DNA from 4 places in the Paenibacillus sp. J31R34 genome. Region 1 is predicted to be linked to each of the others. Evidence: riboswitches for the same ligand, from Rfam matches in the RefSeq annotation. Region 1 holds a riboswitch; each other region holds the start of a gene.
The links. Region 1 has a riboswitch for cyclic di-AMP ahead of AC50YG_RS29660 (resuscitation-promoting factor). Riboswitches for the same ligand answer to the same signal wherever they lie in the genome.

Region 1 (4,468 bases):
GGTATGAGGCTGTCAGTGAAATTTCCACGAAATCCGACATCATTCGTTCCATCACCGGGCTTCATCAGGGCCAGTCCCATTTGTATTATCCGGAAGAGAAGCTGCGTGCTTCTGCAGATCAATTAAGCGATAAAGTACGAAAGTTATTTAAAATATAGGAAAGTATTTGATTTTGCTATACTTTCTCTATATTTCTCGGACTGAAACGCGCCGCCAAAGGACGGCTTTCGACCGTTTCACCTTAAACTATAATATAGAAGGAGTTTGCTGAGCTATGATTTCTTTATTCGACACACACACGCATTTGGACTCCCCACATTTTGACGAAGACCGCGAAGCCGTTATCGAAAGAGCGCGTGCAGCAGGGGTGGATTTAATGGTCAATATTGGCTTTAATAGGGAAACGATTCCAACTACGCTTGCACTTGCAGAAAAATATGATTTTATATACGCCGCGGTCGGCTGGCATCCCGTTGACAGCATTGATATGCTGCCAGAGGATCTTAATTGGATTGAGGATTTGTGCTCTAATCCTAAAGTGGTAGCCATTGGCGAAATCGGACTGGATTACCATTGGGATACGTCCCCTAAGGACGTACAACACCGTGTATTTCGCGAGCAAATTCGATTAGCCAAAAAGCTGAAAAAACCAATTATTATTCATAATCGCGATGCTCATGAGGATGTTGTCAAGCTGCTGAAGGAGGAAAATGCATCTGAAGTCGGAGGCATTATGCATTGTTTTTCCGGCAGTCCAGAAACGGCTCAAAAATGCCTAGATATGAACTTCTATATTTCGTTCGGTGGACCGCTTACATTCAAAAATGCAAGGGTGCCAAAAGAGGTGCTTGCGATGGTTCCGAGCGACCGAATTTTGATCGAAACGGATGCCCCATATTTGACCCCTCATCCATTCCGTGGGAAACGAAATGAGACGTCTTATGTGTCGCTCGTTGCGGAAGCGGCAGCAGAAATATTAGGAAAATCGGTGGCCGAAATCGCCAATTTGACGACCGAAAACGGTAAAAAATGTTTCGGAATTGAGTAAAAACGGCTATAAAAGCGAGAATAAGTGACCTTTACGGCGATAAAACTAATTTTTCATGCTGAAATAGACTCTCTTTTCCGTAAATATCCTAAAATTTCGCTTAAATCGGTTTTTATCTGATCTTTACAATTAGGCTCCGATGAAGGTATGATTCATTTCAGAGCTTTAAATTTTTGTATTGGATTTCCAGTTTGCGCTTAATCTTCGAACTTTGGAGAGCGGGGGAACCAGGCACGATGCTGTGAGGAAATTGCGGATCACATTGCACGGGCACTTGAATTTCTTCTAGGGGTGAATTTGGCGGGGATTGCCATGAGCATTCTTCCGACGATAGGGCAGCTCTCTTGCCCGAACCCGACAGCTAACCTCGTAAGCGTTTATAGAGAGTGATCAACCTCGTGCATCCACCATTCCTGAATAGTCTATTCGACGTTCCCAGGAAGCCACGATACAGATCCTCTGTCGACGGGCTTTCTTTTTATTTTTGAATATTGGGTAAACCGTCGTCATAGGGTAAATCTAGGAGGTTGCAGAGGAAATATACTGGAGCGTGCTAGAAGCACGCCAATATACTATAGTCGCGTCAATGGTATCATGCGTAATTCGACGGCGGGGCTATGAAGGAGGACCGATGAAGTGGGCATTATTCAAGCAAGTGAGACCCATGGGAAACGATCATCCAGCATGTCTTTCGCATTGCGATGGAAGCGTGAAAACTTGCGTTTGATTCTTTTGAGTACTACGATCTCAATCGCTATGACTTTCATGTTTTTGGTGTTGTTGTACGGATCGGCTGACAAAAGCGTATCCGTAGTAGTGAATGGACAAGAAACTGTTGTTTCAACGAAACAATGGGTCCTGCAACGCCTACTGGATGAACAAGCTATTACAATTGGCCCGCATGATGAGGTATCTGTACCTCTGAATACGGCAGTAAAGGAAGGGGACCGCTTTGAGATTAAGCATGCGGTACCGCTACTTGTAAAAGCTGATGGCAAGACATCAACGGTGTACACGACAGAGAAAACCGTGCAGGCAGCGATAAAGAAATTAAATATTCCTGTTGAAGATGATGATAAAGTATTACCTTCGCTTGGCTCGGGCGTCAGCGCGGATATGACCGTAACGGTCATTCGCGTCGATACGAAGCTAGGCAAGTCGTCCAGCACAACACCGTTCACCATTGTGAAGAAGGAAGATCCGAACCTGGAAGTAGGCAAGGAAAAGGTTGTGCAGACGGGCAAAGAAGGCGTCGTAACGATCAAAATTGAGAAGCAGTTTGAAGATGGCGTGCTTGTCTCCAAGAAAGTAGTAGACAAGGTAGTTGAATCGGCTGCGGTTAATCAGGTCGTTGCAATCGGTACGAAAAAGCCGGAGCCTAAGGTTACTGTGCTGTCCACAGCGACAACCAGCAACAATGTAACGGTAGACGGCACCACGCTCACATCCAAAAAGGTGCTTAGCAACGTCACCTTGACGGCTTATTCAGCTGGCTTAGCTTCGACGGGCAAGAGCGAAGGCCACCCGGATTACGGTATTACGGCTTCTGGTGCTAAAGTATCGGAAGGACGGACGATTGCCGTTGACCCGGATGTCATTCCACTCGGTTGGTGGGTGTACATCGAGGGTATTGGTTTCCGCCGCGCTGAAGATACCGGAAGTGCGATCAAGGGTAATAAGATCGATGTGTATTTTGACAGTGAAAAGCAAGCTAATCAATTCGGGAAGAAAAAAGGTTTTACCGTCTATGTGATTGGTCCTAATAAGCCATCGCTTAGCTAATTAGCATCAGTTCTTTATGGATTGTGCTCTAGTTTATCGCAATTATAAGCTAAATATGACAGGTTACGGAAGAGGCCTTGCCTCTTCTTTTTGTTTGCGTAAGATTCGCTTGAATAGCTAATTGGGGGTATAATAAAACAGACGCGAATGAGCGGGTTGTTGTTGCAGCAATCGCCCATTTTTTTGAAATATATGCATGGATAAGTTTCCCTTTGCGAAAGGATTGTTCGATGTGATCAAGGAAATGATTGTAGTAGAAGGCAAAGAGGATACGGTGGCGATTAAGCGGGCCGTTGAAGCCGATACGATTGAGACGAATGGATCGGCCATTGGTGAGGATGTGCTGCGGCGCATTGCGCTGGCACAGGAGCGCCGTGGCGTTATTATATTTACAGATCCGGACCATGCAGGAGAGCGTATTCGCAAAATCGTCGCTCAGCGCGTACCGGGCTGCAAGCATGCTTTTTTACCGCAGGAGCTGGCCTCCTATAAAGGGGATATCGGCATTGAGAATGCGGCTCCTGATGCAATCAGGCAGGCGCTCTCGGAGCTGCGGACAGAAACGGCTGAAAGCGTGGGGGCCATTACTTGGGATGATTTGATGGCGGCTGGCTTAATCGTGCATGAGGAAGCGGCGAAGCGGCGGCTGGTTATGGGCAAGCTGCTGGGAATCGGCTACGCTAATGGGAAGCAGTTCTATAAGCGCTGCACAAGCTTCTGCATTACGCGCGAGGAGTTTGAGAAGGCGCTGCAAGCCATGGAACAACAGGAACAGGGGTGACGAGGGCGTATGACGGAGCAACAAGGGTTGAATAAAAGCGCGGTTAAGACCGCAGAGGTAGCCACGCCTAAACGGACGAAGGAAATAATTGCAAAGTACGGGTTTTCCTTTAAGAAGAGCTTAGGACAAAACTTTCTCATTGACCAAAATATATTAAACAATATAGTCAGTGCAGCTGAGCTTGACGAGACAAAAGGGGCACTTGAGATCGGCCCTGGTATCGGAGCGTTGACGCAGCGCCTTGCGGCAGTTGCGGGTACCGTAACTGCTGTGGAAATCGACAATCGGCTTATTCCGATTTTGCATGATATTTTCGAAAACGAGGCGAATGTGGGCATCGTGCACGGCGATGTGCTCAAGCTAGACCTGAAGCAGCTGTTCGAAGAGCGTTTCAGCGGCGTAACGGGCGTCAGCGTCGTGGCGAACCTGCCTTATTACGTGACGACCCCAATTCTGATGAAGCTGCTGGAGGAGCGCCTGCCGCTGGAAAATATCGTCGTCATGATCCAGAAGGAAGTCGCACAGCGGATGGCAGCGAAGCCGGGTGGCAAGGAATACGGCAGCCTGAGCGTGGCTGTGCAGTATTATTGCGAGCCTAAGCTCGTCTGTACAGTTCCTCATACGGTGTTCATACCTCAGCCGAATGTAGACTCGGCGGTTATTAAGCTTGCGCTGCGGGACAAGCCGGCTGTTGATGTGCCCGATGAGGCACATTTCTTCCGCATTGTGCAGGCCAGCTTCGCACAGCGCCGCAAGACGCTCTACAACAATTTGACGGCGCTTGTGGGCAAAGAACAGCGGGAGGCGTTGACAACGCTGCTGCAGGGGCTTGCGATCGATCCTGCGCGGCGGGGTGA
Region 2 (4,468 bases), on a different contig from region 1:
AGCTGGTACTCCCGGTAAGCGGCATTAACGCCTTCAATCTCATCAAAAAGCGCGGCCACCAGTTGCTCCAGCTCCTCATGCGTACCTACGCGCAGGCACCGGACGAGCGCCTGCTCCTTGAGCTCGTCGAATTGCAGCTCCTCGACGTAGCGCGTTTCCACATCGTCAATGCAAATGATCCGGTTGCTGCCCACCAAATTATGATAATCCAGCGCCTGCTGCGCCTCCCCGTAGCCCTGCTTCAGCTGCGCGACATCAGGAAGCGTCGAACTGACCCCAATTGTCACTGGAAAACGCAAGTATTTCCGGATATTTTGCAGCATTTCAGCGAGGCCGCCCAGCGTCCGCTCCATTAGCTCCGGGGCGCCTCCTCCCTGTCCAACTGCAAGCAGCGCCACCTGATCCTGATGCAGAAAAACCTTGCCCAGCCCGAGCCGGCCCCACACCTCTTCCGCCACATTGCGAAGGGCAAACAGCTTGAGGTCGAGATCGCTGGAGGCCGCAAGCGAGCTTTCAGCCGTCCGCAGCGGAACGCCGGGAAGCGCTTCCAATACATGCGTGTGCAGCACGGACACAATGTACGCCTCCCCCGCCAAATCGAGCTCATATTTCGCCGCCTTCTCCTCTATCTGCCGCAGCGGAAGCTTGCGGGAGAGGAGTGACGACAGGAACAGCTCTTTTACGACCGGCAGGCTTGTACGATAATGCTCCTGCAGCAGCTGCATATTTTCCCGTTTCTCGCGCTCATCATTCAGCCGCTCCTTCACCTTGTCCATCACCTCAAGCAGCTGCTGCGCGGAAAAAGGCTTTAAAATATACTCATCCACCTGTAGGCCGATTGCCTGCTTGGCATATTCAAATTCATCATAGCCGGAAAAAATAACGATGCGTGTCAGCGGATACGTCTTCCTCGTCCATTCCGCCAGCTCCAAGCCATTCATATACGGCATGCTAATATCCGTCACGACGATGTCCGGCTCCAAACGCTCGATCAGCTCCATCGCTTCCCGGCCGTTCGCCGCCGTATCTACGATTTCAAAGCCATGGCGCTCCCATGCAATTTCCTGCAGCAGTCCGCTGCGCGTCTCTTCTTCATCATCCACCAGCAGCACTTTATACATCGTTTATCCCCCCGCTATTTAAATACGCGGCCGAGCAGCCGCAAAGACCTGATTCTGTCAGCATGCTATTTATCATATTCGTTTCCGTGTTTTCTGGAAAGAGGGGGTGCTTTTAGTAAACAAGCGTAAACGGCTTAAGCCGTCCTCCTGGCGGCAAAGCTACCGTTTCGCGTTGAAATGTAGAGAAAGGATGGAAAAATCATATGCTTTCCTATATTTTAAAAGAAATCACGAGATAAACCGACCCTGCTAAAGATAACTCTCACTGTAAGCGTTTAAAATCAGTCTAATCCGCTGCATTCGCTCTCTTTTGCGGCGTAAGCTTCCTTTACAGCACTCGCGGCGGGGGAGTATGATTCATAACATGATTGAACCTTTTTTGATCGCTGAGTCTTCGCGCATTAGGCGAAGAGCGGGGGAACCAAACGCACTGCAAGTGTCCGATGTGAGAGTCGGAGGCCGGCAGCGCAGGGGTGAATCGTTTGCAGGAGTATCATGAAACTCCAGGCAAATGTAGGGCGACTCTCACCGCCCGAATCCGACAGCTAACCTCGTAAGCGCAGGTGTAGAGAGGAATGGTGAACGATTGTGACCTTGTAAATTAGGCCACAGAGCGTCATACGCCTCTGTGGTTTTTTGTTGTCTTTTTATGAAAATAGCACTCGCAACATCGGCAGATATTTTGTTTCAATCGCTGAGTTCTGCACTGCCGCAGAAACGGGGGAACCATCGACGGCTCTCTGTCGTTGTCCAATGGACGATGGCAGGAAGCGTCACGGGGTGAATCGCAAGGGCACGATAAGTGCCAAGCGTAGGGCGTCTCTCGCGCCCGAATCCGACAGCTAACCTCGCAAGCGTCAACGGGAGAGGCCACACTTACACTAATCGCAGGCGAATCAGGGGCGTATGATGCCCGGATGAAGGAAGCTGCGGGTGAAGAGTCCTCTTTGCCCAAGGCTTCTTTTTTGTTGCCTTTTTTCCAAAATAACTAGGAACAAAACGAAATAAGGAGCGCTGCAGCTATGCTGGATATCGGAATGGCTTTGACCTTAATCGCAGCTTTCGGGCTGATTGCCGGATTTATACGCTGGTGCGATCGGTCCATTAGCGAAACGGAGGAACGGGGATGATTGTCATATTGCTCGTTACAGGAGCTTTGCTGGTGTATCTTGTCTACGCCTTGCTTCATCCGGAGAAATTTTAGCAAATAACGTTTCATCATTCATTGATAGCAAGGGAGGAACAGCTGTGGACGTCCTGCAAATGGCGGTAGTCATCGGTATGATCATGCTGATCGCAAAGCCGCTTGGGCATTATTTATATTCCGTGTTTTCAAACGTTCCGAATCGTACCGACAAGCTGTTTGGACGAGTCGAAGCGGTCATTTATTCCGTGATCGGACTCAAAAATCGCCAAGGCATGACCTGGAAAAAATATGCACTCAGCTTTATTACACTCAATTTCATACTCGTAGCTATTAGCTACGTGCTGCTGCGACTGCAAAGCGGCCTGCCGCTTAATCCGAACGGGATCAGCAGCATGGAGCCTACGCTCGTCCTAAATACGGTCATCAGCTTTATGACCAATACGAATCTCCAGCATTACAGCGGTGAGACGGGGCTGACGTATTTTGCGCAAACGGCGGTCATTACGATGATGATGTTTACATCAGCCGCCACCGGCTTTTCCGTTGCCGTCGCTTTCGTGCGCGGCATTACGAGCAAGGGCGGAACGCTCGGCAACTTTTTCGAGGATTTCGTCAAAGCGCATACGCGGATTTTCTTCCCGCTGGCAATTGTCATTACGCTGCTGCTTGTGGCGCTGCAAGTGCCTCAAACGCTTAGCCCCACCTTGACCGTTACGACGCTAACGGGCGCGGTTCAGCATATCGCCATCGGGCCAGTTGCGTCGCTGGAGTCGATTAAGCATCTTGGCACGAATGGCGGCGGTTTTTTCGGAGCCAACTCCGCCCATCCGTTCGAAAATCCTAGCCCATTGACGAATGTCATTGAGATTTTGTCCATGTGGGCGCTGCCTGCCGCGCTGCCCTTCATGTACGGCCGGTTTGCGAAAAGCAGCAAGCAGGGCTGGGTTATTTTTTCGGCGATGATGGCGCTGTTTCTGATCTTTCTTACGATTTCCTATACCGCTGAAAAAAGCGGCAACCCGCTGATCGCCACGCTCGGCATCGACGCTTCGCAAGGCAGCATGGAGGGCAAGGAGGTACGCTTCGGCATCGCCCAATCCGCGCTGTTCACAACGGTAACAACGGCGGCCACGACCGGCTCGGTCAATTCAATGCACGATACGCTCACTCCGCTTGGCGGACTCGTTCCCCTTGCACAGATGATGCTGAACGTCGTCTTTGGCGGCAAAGGTGTCGGGCTCGTCAATATGCTGATGTATGCGATGCTGACGGTGTTCATTTGCGGGCTCATGGTCGGACGGACACCAGAGTTTCTGGGGCGAAAAATAGAGCCGCGAGAAATGAAGCTGATTGCCATCGCCATTCTCGTGCATCCGTTTATTATTCTCGCGCCAACGGCGGCAGCTTTCCTGACCGATCTGGGGCAAGGCGCTATATCCAATTCCGGATTTCATGGCATTACTCAGGTGCTGTATGAATATACGTCCTCGGCCGCCAACAATGGCTCCGGGTTTGAGGGGCTTGCCGACAATACGCCTTTCTGGAATATAACGACCGGACTCGTGATGTTTTTCGGCAGATATATGTCGATGATTGCGCTGCTGGCTGTAGCCGGCTCACTTAGCCGCAAGCAGTGGGTACCAGAAACGATTGGCACGTTCCGCACGGACAATTCGCTATTTGCGGTTATGCTAATGGGCGTCGTTATTTTGATCGGTGCGCTCACGTTTCTGCCCGTTATTGTCACAGGGCCAATTGCCGAGTTTTTAACGATCCGTTAAAGGGAAATGAGGGGTAAGCGTTATGAATGACCACCGTGCTAAAAAACGATTCACAAGACCGCTTCTGACCGAGGCGCTGAAGATGAGCCTCCTCAAGCTGAATCCGGTTCATATGATAAAAAATCCGGTCATGTTCGTTGTGGAGATTGGAACGCTGATCGTTCTGCTCATGACCGTATTTCCAGGCTACTTCGACTCGCAGGAACGCATCGGCTTCAATTTGACTGTCTTCATTATTTTGCTGTTTACGGTGCTGTTCGCCAATTTTGCCGAGGCGTTAGCAGAAGGCCGCGGCAAAGCGCAGGCCGGCTCGTTGAAAAAATCAAAGCAGGAAATGATGGCGAATAAGCTGCTGGGCGACAGCATTCAAATTGTCCCTTCTACGGAGCTGCGCAAAGGGGATATCGTCATCGTCTCGC
Region 3 (4,468 bases), on a different contig from region 1:
GCACGTGTAACGCCTAGATGCTCCGCTAATTGCGAAGGCAATTCTTCTCCTTCGTTATCTTCAAGATCCGCCAATAAACGATATCGACTTGTTGATAAACCGAATCTAGAGAAATGAATCTCCGAGGCATGTCCAAGCTTGACTCCCGCTGCCATTAGTCTAGAAGCGACGAGTATAGCCTGAGCGTCTATGTCTAGGTTATAGCGATCAATCTGACGCTTGGATTGTACTAGCGAAGGAATTGCGTCAAAGTCATTTATTATTTTATTATTGTTGTTCATATATATAGTATGGTTCCTAATTACTTTGGTGTCAACACATTTATATAACCTATCAATAGCCCGCCATTCTTCCTATCTGGAACTAAAACTTTATTTTCTTTCCATAGGAGAACAAGCAGCCGATAGAAAAAAAGGAACCTTTCCGCCAGCTGAATCATGGCGGGGAAGATTCCTTTGTGTTAGGTCGATCCAAAATAGGCTAAAAAATAGAAAGATAGAATAACGAGCGGCTGAGTAAAATAGGTTCCTCGGAAGTGTTGTCATCCGGTTCAATTTCTGCCGTCCAGTGTTTGAGATGGTGAATGGCGTGATCGAACAGGTTGTACACACTGTGTTGATCAGCTTGCTCGCTCCGAAGCGAACGGCCTGTTATGGACAAGGTGCCGATAAAGCTGCTCAGCGCGCTGCACCACAGGCCCCAATCGTTAGGGCGTTCCATTTCGTCTACAAAAGTCTCGCCAAAGCCAATGCCTTTGTCCGTCGTTACCCGCAAGCAGGCACGGTTTCCAGCGGCGTCTACATTGAGTGCTGGAATGACAAACAGCTCAATGCGCTTGACCGTAAGCTTCATTGCGTGCTTCGCCTTAGGCGGAGCGTCCGGCGCATGAAGGACAATCATATTCATCTCTCCTCACGTTCGCTTACGGAGTTAGCTGTCGGATTCGGGCCAGAGAGCTGCCCTACCAGTGCGCGAAGGCACCGGATTCACCCCTTGCGATTCAAGCTGTCGCTTCAACCACGTCGTTGGTTCCCCCGCTTTTTCAATTGAAAAATTAAGCGATTAATAATAGAGTGCCAGAATTCGGCTAGGGATATATATTATACCTTAATGGCTCATTTGTAAACCTTTTAGCAGTAAAATAAAAATATGCTGCTGCCTCAAGTGAGAACGAGCGCCGCCGTTATTTGGCGGCAGCGCTCGTTTTCTGCAGAAATAACTGCTGAATTATGAATACAGTAGTTCATTGTGGACTGACCGCTCATGTAGAAGTTGTCGTGAGTTAATGCATAGGGAAGATCCAGCCAACCCATAAAGCAAGAAGAACGAGAGTAAACAGCAGAACAGGCGGAATGACGACAATCGTTACTTTGACATAATCCAACCAATTGATTTTTACCTTGGCTTTCTGTACAAGATTCATCCAAATGAGCGAGGCTAGAGTGCCTATCGGTAAAATGAGTGAGCCAATATCGCTCCCAATGACGCTGGCGAGGTAGGCGATTTTGAGTGAAAGCGGATCGAGGTTCATTTCGGTGAGGGTGATCGTGCCGATCATGAGAGCGGGGTGATTGTTGACGAGTGTAGACATGGCAGAGACAAGCCCTCCGATTAAAATGCTTGCATTCATCAGGCTCCCCATAACAAGCGGCTCGAACACCTGCACGAGTAATTGCGTCAGGCCAATATTGTGCAGGCCATAAATAATGATATACATGGCGAAGGCGAAAATGAGTATATGCCACGGAATTTTACGCAAAATGTCGTTCGGCGGCATTTTCAAGTAAACCCAGCGCCAACTAAGGAGCAGCAGGGAGCCGAAAACAGCGACCCACTCAACGGGGATATGCAAATAGGAGGCAGCAAATAAGCTTAGCCGGACAGAGAAGACGAAAAGCAGAATCAATTTCATAAAGCGGCTGCTGTATTTGGGATATGCAGGCTTGCTTCCGTTAGGTGTGAGTAAAGGATGGTAGCCAGATTGAATAGGGACAATTGAAATCGTATGGGGGACTTGCCGGGGAAGCTGATGGTAAAAGTAGAAGAACAGCAGCAGGCTGAGCAGCAGCAGACCAATTGTAGCGGGGATAAACATCATGACGGTATGCATGTACAAATCCATGCCGACGATTTTTAGCGCAATCAGATTTACAATATTGCTGACCCCGATGGGGGCGCTGGAGGCGGTAGCGATTAATGCTCCTGAAAGTAGGTATGGAATTTTTTGGTGATTTTTCAGTCCCATGTGATGCAGCATAATGAGCAAAATCGGTGTAGTGATAAGAATGCTGCCGTCATTGTTGAAAAATAGCGTCATCAGAAAACACATCAGGTTTACATACCAGAACAATCTGAGTCCTGAGCCACGTGCTCGAATGGCAAGCCCCTCGGCAGCCCAGATGAAGAAGCCAAAGCTCTCCAGCACGATTGCCATTACGATCGTCGCCATAATGGTGATGGCTGCTCCACTAACGGTGGCGCTAATATGCGCCAGGTCCGTCAACGAGACGACTCCGCTCAATAGGACGAGTATGGCGCCAAACGTAGCAGGAATGGCTTCATTCAGTCCTCTGGGACGCCACAAAATGAGCAAGATCGTGAAGAGGAAGGCAAACAGGGAAACGATAATGGAAGGTAGCGAGATCAAATGTTAATCACCTCGAATTCTTGGTTAAATTCATAGTGAAGCAGGAAAGAGTTATTCATTTGCGGCAACTGCATTATGCTGAGCGGCTTCTATGCGGCTGCTGTCATAGCGTTTATCGGTTGCCGTAGAGGATAGAGATATAATAGTAGGCTGTTTGATCGGTGGAGGAGGCTTGAGAATGAAATAGAGGGACAGGCCTGACGAGCAAATAATGAAGATCGTAAGCAAAAGGATTTCCTCCTTTCTAGTAATAACGTATAAGAGGACGACTATCATGGGGAGATATGAATAATATATGTATATGTGGCCTACTGATAGAGGGTACTAGACGTTAATAGTAGATTGCTATAATTCCGCGAAGCGTCCCCGCTCCGGAAACGCAAAACAACCTCGGCCTTGTTAAGGGCCGAGGCTGCTTCGTTATCTTTTTACTTGGATATGGACATAGGCGCTACCCAATCGGATGACCATTGCTGCAATTCGCGAATGACCGGCTCCAGTGCGTGTCCCTTTTCGGTAAGCGAATATTCGATGCGAACTGGAATGTCTGGAAAGACGGCGCGGCTTACAATGCCCTCATTTTCAAGATCCTTGAGCCGCTCAGACAGCAGTCTGCCGCTAATGGGAAGGGCACCTTGAATGCAGCTGAAGCGCTGCGGCCCGGACAGCAACTGATAAATAATCAAGCCGGTCCATCGTTTGCTTATAATGTCCATTCCTTTGTGCAGGCGCGGACAAAGCCCGGATTTCTCCATGTAGATCACCTCATTAATAACTTGCTATTAAGTATAACTTTAATATAATTTATATACAAGCAAACTTTTTGAATGCTCATAACTTGACGTAATGGAATTTCGAATATATAATTAGTTACTAATGGTAAGCGAAAACTTGTTCCCCTACGATTATTAATAAGGCAAAGTGCATTTATAGCAGATGAAGCTTAGCCTTTCAACCTATTATATCAAATACAGATGAAGAAGGTGCACACTAATGATTAAACCATCCATTCGTTCTATTATAAATGATAAAATAAAAACTATTGAAGGCGATTCGCACGATATCCATGTTGTCGGACCCATTCAGCTTCCGGTTGAGCTTGACGGCGAGACGAAGATTTTTCAGTGGTACAGCTGGCTGAAGCGTGAGAAAAATAGCGCCCAAGACGAGACAGATCTATACAGCGAGCTGGCGAAGGGGCAGTATGCGGAGCTTCAGCAATCCAGCGTGCTCGTCTATGGCGATTTTGCCGAAGGCGAAGATGCGCTGATTCGCATGCACAGCATCTGCCATACGGGCGATATTTTTGGCAGCCAACGCTGTGATTGCGGCTTTCAGCTTAAGCAGTCGATGCGGATGATTACCGAGCATGGAACGGGCGCCTTATTTTATTTGGCAAATCATGAAGGCCGTGGCATTGGATTGTTCAGTAAGGCAATGGCTTACCTGCTTCAGGAGGAGGGGCTCGATACAGTTGATGCGAACTTGGAGCTGGGCTTTGCTGAGGACGCTCGCGATTACAGTGAATCCATTGCTGTCTTGAAGCTGCTTCGCTCGTTGCCTGTGTCGATTATTACGAACAACCCGCGCAAAGTGGAGGCGCTTCGTGAAGCTGGCATGCATATTGCCCGCCGTGTTCCGCTTTGGGGGCAAACCTCCGTCTACAATGAGAAGTATTTGACAACAAAGGTTGTGAAGTCGGGGCATTATTCGGCCGAAGCCCAGCATGAGGATAATCAGGTCAAAGCGCTGTAAGATCAGGAGATATTTTGAAGATAAGTTAAGGATACGGATGTGTTTTGAAAAAAGTTTGCGCGGAGG
Region 4 (4,468 bases), on a different contig from region 1:
TGAAGGAGGCCTATAAGCAGCGCAGGGCGATGTTCGTGGACGGCTTGCAGAAGCTGGGGCTTTCCTGCCATATGCCGCAAGGAGCGTTTTATGCTTTTCCATCCATTGCCCATACGGGGCTGAGCTCGGAGCAGTTCGCCTTTCGGCTCATGCAGGAAGCAGGCGTTGCTGTCGTGCCAGGGCATGTATTTGGCCCGGGCGGTGAAGGACGCATTCGCTGCTCCTATTCGGTATCACCAGCGAAGCTGTCTGAAGCTTTGGAGCGAATGGACTGTTATATGAGCCAGATGGGGCAGGGTGAACCCTTGCAGCAGATGCAGCAGTTGGAGCGGATTGGCAGTTGAAGGGAGCAGTGAGGAAGGGGTTAGGAAAGAAAGAAGAGGGGTAAAAGAGGCGCTAAGCTTCTTCCCCTCCTCCGTAGACCATGCAATGGAATTCCGCCGCGCCTTGCGGTGTTGGGCGGATATACGTATCGGTAATGCGGAAGCCTGCCTTCTCGTATACGCGAATAGCGCGTGCATTCCAGGTCAGCACCTCCAAATCCAGCTCGCTGTGTGGAGCACGTCGGCGAGCCTCTTCTACCAGCAGCGCAACAAAGGCGGTGCCTGAGCCCCTGCTGCAAAGCTGTGGATGCAGGCCGAGGCCAAGCCGCAGCACTTCATCTCCCAGCGGGAAAAACTGTGCAAAACCAACGAGCTCCCCTTGGTCATCTAGAATAGCGGCGTATTGCTTCTGACGGAGCTCGGGATCACCGAACTCCATCTCTGCTTTCTCCATAGCCTCCCATGCGGGCCATTGGTAGATGCCGTAAGGCGGTTCGTACCGCCAATCGCACAGCTGGCGGGCATGGGAGGCGTCCATTGCGGCAACCTTCCAGCCAAATGGCGGCTGGGCGCCGTCAGGGACAGCACTCGCATTTGTCATGATTACACAATCTCCTTATAGACCTCAATCGCGCGGGCGCGTGAAGCCTTCAAATCTACAATGGCATGCGGCTGCGGCAGGTGAATTTGCTTATCGGACAGATGGGCAAGCTCAGGCAGCCAGCGTCTAATGTAAGTGCCGCTCGGATCATGTGTTGCGGACTGCGTAGCCGGATTCATAATGCGAAAATACGGAGCGGCGTCGTAGCCGAGCGACGAGCTCCACAGCCAGCCGCCCCGGTTCAGCGTATTATCATAATCGGCCAGCTGGCGGCGGAAATGCTGCTCGCCCAGCGTAAACGGGCACAGCAGGTTTTTCGTCAAAAACATGGCGGTAACCATCCGCAGCCGATTCGGCATTTCGCCGGTTTTATTAAGCTGCTTCATAGCGGCATCAATAACAGGAATGCCCGTTTTTCCTTGGCTCCATGCCACGAAATGCTGATCGTTCAGCCCAGATAAATCAAACTTCTGCTCATAGCGGTAGAAGTCCTCATTGTATTTTCCTTGGTACAGAAAAAAATCCCGCCATGCCAGCTGCCTAATCCACGACTCGGCTCCATACTGCTGCTGCGCTGCTTCATAGGCTTGCCTTGCCGACAGCGCTCCTGTATTCAAATAACGCGCTAAATGGCTTGTCTGGTTTTCCGCAAACTGGTCGCGGCTGCCTTCATAGCCAGCTAGACGGCGGTTTAGAAATTGCTCCAGCGCATCGGCTGCACTCAGCGTTCCCGCGTCCGCCGTGCCAGATGCTCCCGCTACCCGCAGAAAGGCTGCCGCAGCGGGATGCTCCCGAGGAAGACTGAAGCGCTCTGCTATGCTGGCATCTATATTTTTCAGCGTATCCAGCTGTTTCAGCGTTGTTTCGCCTGCAGGGGAATAATGGCTTTGCATGAAGGACTGCCACATGCGGTAAAAGGGCGTAAATACCTTGTAAGGCTCACTGCGCCTAGAAAACGTATGAAGCTCCTCCAAATCGGCGAGTGGCGCATCGTCAAGCGGCAGCCAGCGACGTCCCGCTGCGCGCACAACCTGCGCAGTCGCGTGGTCGCGCATTCGGGAATAAGGCGTATAGTCCATGTGGACGAGAACCTCTTCAATGGGATGGGCCAGCAGCAGCGCTTCGGTAATGGCAGCGGGATCGCCGTAAAGCACATGCAGCTGCTCGCCCGCCGCCTTGTACTGTTCCAATAGGAAGGTGGCTTGGGACAAGAAGGTTCTGCCGCTGTGGCAAGAGAGCCGGTCCTCGTCCGCCAGTGACGGGTCTATTATAAGCAGATGAAAGCCGCGCTTCCCAGAGCGGCGCACATAATCAAAACTGCGCAAATCGTTTGAACGCAGGTCTTTGCGGTGAATATATACATACATGGAAACGAGCCCCCTTGTGTCCGTGCTAGAAAACAGCAAAGCCGCAAGCTATTTGTCCGAAGACAAACAACTGCGGCTTTGCTGATTGAGACAGCAGCTTTTCGTTATGTAAGCGAAAAAAGCATGGCCTGGCTCTATTGCTCGCTTGCGTACTTGTCGTAAGCGTCTTGGCTCATAATGCGTGTAGCTGACACGTAACGATCAGCATAATAAGACTCGCTAAGTTTGCTAATAATAACGCCTCTGCTCGAGGAAGCATGTGCAAACTTTCCATCTCCAACATAAATACCAACGTGGGAGATGCCTTTGCCGCTCGTGTTGAAGAATACAAGATCGCCAGCGATCAGGTCACTCTTCTTCACTTCACTGCCATCGTTCGATTGCGCTTGGGAAGTACGGGAAAGATCGATGCCCATTTTATCGAAAACATATTTCGTAAAACCGGAGCAGTCGAAGCCTTTCGTAGTTGTTCCGCCGCTTTGGTATGGTGTGCCGATCAGATCAGCGATAACACCATCCATCTTCGAACCTGCGAACACGCTGCCTGCTTGGAAAGCAAGCATTAATACAAGACCAACGAGTAATGCAGTTACCTTCTTCAAAATTTGAAACTCCTTCCGGTGCCGACGAGGTTAGCTGTGGGGTTCGGTTGTGAAGGTTCCCTATGATTTCCAAGACACTTGAATCAAGCCGTCCAAGCATCGAAATCAATTCACCCAAAGTGGTTCCCCCGTATTTCTATACCTTTGCGGTATAAAAAATTAGGCTGGTTTAATTTTGCTCTGCGCTAATAATTCGTTTTTTTCATGTGATTTCCTCCTATATGAATGAATTTCTAATAATTCTCATGTAACCTTTTGGCTCAATTTTGCGTTAAAACAAGTTTCTTGCCTAATAAATGCTCGTTCTATCACCGTTCGCAAGCAAAAAAACATTTTGTCAGTTTATATGAGAAATAGGCAGCCAATATGCTAAGAATCGTACATATAGGCTAGAATTATAGCGTAAAATGAAGAATTAGAGAGTTTAGTGTGCATCAGTCTAGGGGTTGGTAAATAAATAGAAGCGTTGCCTGGAGATGTTGGATAACTGAAAAACCCCGATTGCGGCCTCTTGTCCGCAATCGGGGTTTTTATGAGAAGGACTTTAGAAAAATGAGAATACTAAATGAGAATTAGGGAGGGCTGCCTTCATTTTTCTAAACTTAATTTCCTATTTATGGATGATAAAAGTTGTATAAAAGGGTCCTAAAAGGAGTCTGAAACGGTCTTAAAACGGTCTCAGCTCTGCTTCGATTGCAGGCAATCGTATTGTGCAGCGAGTGTCCATACCTTTAATAAGGTACGGAGCAGATGATAGGCTTGATGCATGATGAGCGCCAGAATTCCCGCCCAAGCATAGGAAAGGCCGGATACCAAGAGCGAAGCGGCGACTGCCAGCAGCCACATCAGCAGAGAGAGGCCGGCATAAGGAAAAAGATTTCGGAGCGCAATGCTGAGCGAGCGCATCGAGCCCGTGCCGGAGGCGGCGCCGAACTGCATGGCGAGCAGCAGCAGGTGAACGAGAAAGCTCCACAGCAGCCAACCGCCAAAGCCTGGCAGCGTGCTTTGCAGCAGCTCGCTCAGCGAATGGCCCTCCATTAGCAGCTTGAAGGCGCGAGGAAGAAGGAACCAGCCAGGCGCGAAAATAAGCAGCGTGCGCAGCCAATAGAGCAGCGTCATAGGCTTCCAAGCTTTGCGAATGCCTTGAAGAAACTGCGTTCCACCTTTTTCGTCCATATGATGCAGCGAGTAGAGCAGCCCCGCATGTAACAGTGGGCTCAGCAGCATGCGGGCGGCGAACAAGCCGCCCAGCAGCCATAGATAGGGGTTGATCAGATCTGTTTTTGTCAATTGAAACTGGGCTTCGCTGAGGAACAGCGAAACGGCCGAGTCCGACGGATGCTGGAGGGGAAAGCGCCGCAGCAGCGGCAGTACAGTCATATCAATAAAGCGGTAAAGGAAAAGTCCCCATAATAGCTGGTACAGGAACAACGCAATGACGATATAGAAATGGCGGATGGCGAGCCGCCAGCCTTGCTTCATATGCTGCTTCATTTTTTAACCTCCTCTCTACCAGCCTACGGATGCGAGCAGGCCTTCAATAAGCTTCGTCAGGCCGAGGCTCCACCGAATGCG

Region 2: another riboswitch for cyclic di-AMP. It lies ahead of kdpF (K(+)-transporting ATPase subunit F); the one in region 1 lies ahead of AC50YG_RS29660 (resuscitation-promoting factor).
Region 3: another riboswitch for cyclic di-AMP. It lies ahead of AC50YG_RS16845 (hypothetical protein); the one in region 1 lies ahead of AC50YG_RS29660 (resuscitation-promoting factor).
Region 4: another riboswitch for cyclic di-AMP. It lies ahead of AC50YG_RS27660 (C40 family peptidase); the one in region 1 lies ahead of AC50YG_RS29660 (resuscitation-promoting factor).

The regions. Positions count from the first base shown of each region.
Region 1 covers NZ_JBXENU010000016.1:92,284-96,751, reverse strand. Annotated here, with positions in the region: gene AC50YG_RS29670 (HD domain-containing protein) at 1-158, shown strand, start outside; gene AC50YG_RS29665 (TatD family hydrolase) at 275-1,048, shown strand; cyclic di-AMP (ydaO/yuaA leader) riboswitch at 1,233-1,440, shown strand; gene AC50YG_RS29660 (resuscitation-promoting factor) at 1,685-2,830, shown strand; gene rnmV (ribonuclease M5) at 3,063-3,611, shown strand; gene rsmA (16S rRNA (adenine(1518)-N(6)/adenine(1519)-N(6))-dimethyltransferase RsmA) at 3,621-4,468, shown strand, end outside.
Region 2 covers NZ_JBXENU010000006.1:185,795-190,262, forward strand. Annotated here, with positions in the region: gene AC50YG_RS18025 (response regulator) at 1-1,121, opposite strand, end outside; cyclic di-AMP (ydaO/yuaA leader) riboswitch at 1,496-1,696, shown strand; cyclic di-AMP (ydaO/yuaA leader) riboswitch at 1,804-1,993, shown strand; gene kdpF (K(+)-transporting ATPase subunit F) at 2,248-2,325, shown strand; gene kdpA (potassium-transporting ATPase subunit KdpA) at 2,370-4,049, shown strand; gene kdpB (potassium-transporting ATPase subunit KdpB) at 4,072-4,468, shown strand, end outside.
Region 3 covers NZ_JBXENU010000005.1:424,833-429,300, forward strand. Annotated here, with positions in the region: gene AC50YG_RS16840 (MarR family winged helix-turn-helix transcriptional regulator) at 1-281, opposite strand, end outside; gene AC50YG_RS16845 (hypothetical protein) at 481-900, opposite strand; cyclic di-AMP (ydaO/yuaA leader) riboswitch at 905-1,071, opposite strand; gene AC50YG_RS16850 (ArsB/NhaD family transporter) at 1,283-2,647, opposite strand; gene AC50YG_RS16855 (hypothetical protein) at 2,699-2,875, opposite strand; gene AC50YG_RS16860 (winged helix-turn-helix transcriptional regulator) at 3,076-3,402, opposite strand; gene AC50YG_RS16865 (GTP cyclohydrolase II) at 3,641-4,402, shown strand.
Region 4 covers NZ_JBXENU010000013.1:78,622-83,089, reverse strand. Annotated here, with positions in the region: gene AC50YG_RS27675 (aminotransferase class I/II-fold pyridoxal phosphate-dependent enzyme) at 1-344, shown strand, start outside; gene AC50YG_RS27670 (GNAT family N-acetyltransferase) at 397-924, opposite strand; gene AC50YG_RS27665 (cryptochrome/photolyase family protein) at 927-2,291, opposite strand; gene AC50YG_RS27660 (C40 family peptidase) at 2,426-2,896, opposite strand; cyclic di-AMP (ydaO/yuaA leader) riboswitch at 2,898-3,069, opposite strand; gene AC50YG_RS27655 (hypothetical protein) at 3,572-4,387, opposite strand; gene AC50YG_RS27650 (M1 family metallopeptidase) at 4,403-4,468, opposite strand, start outside.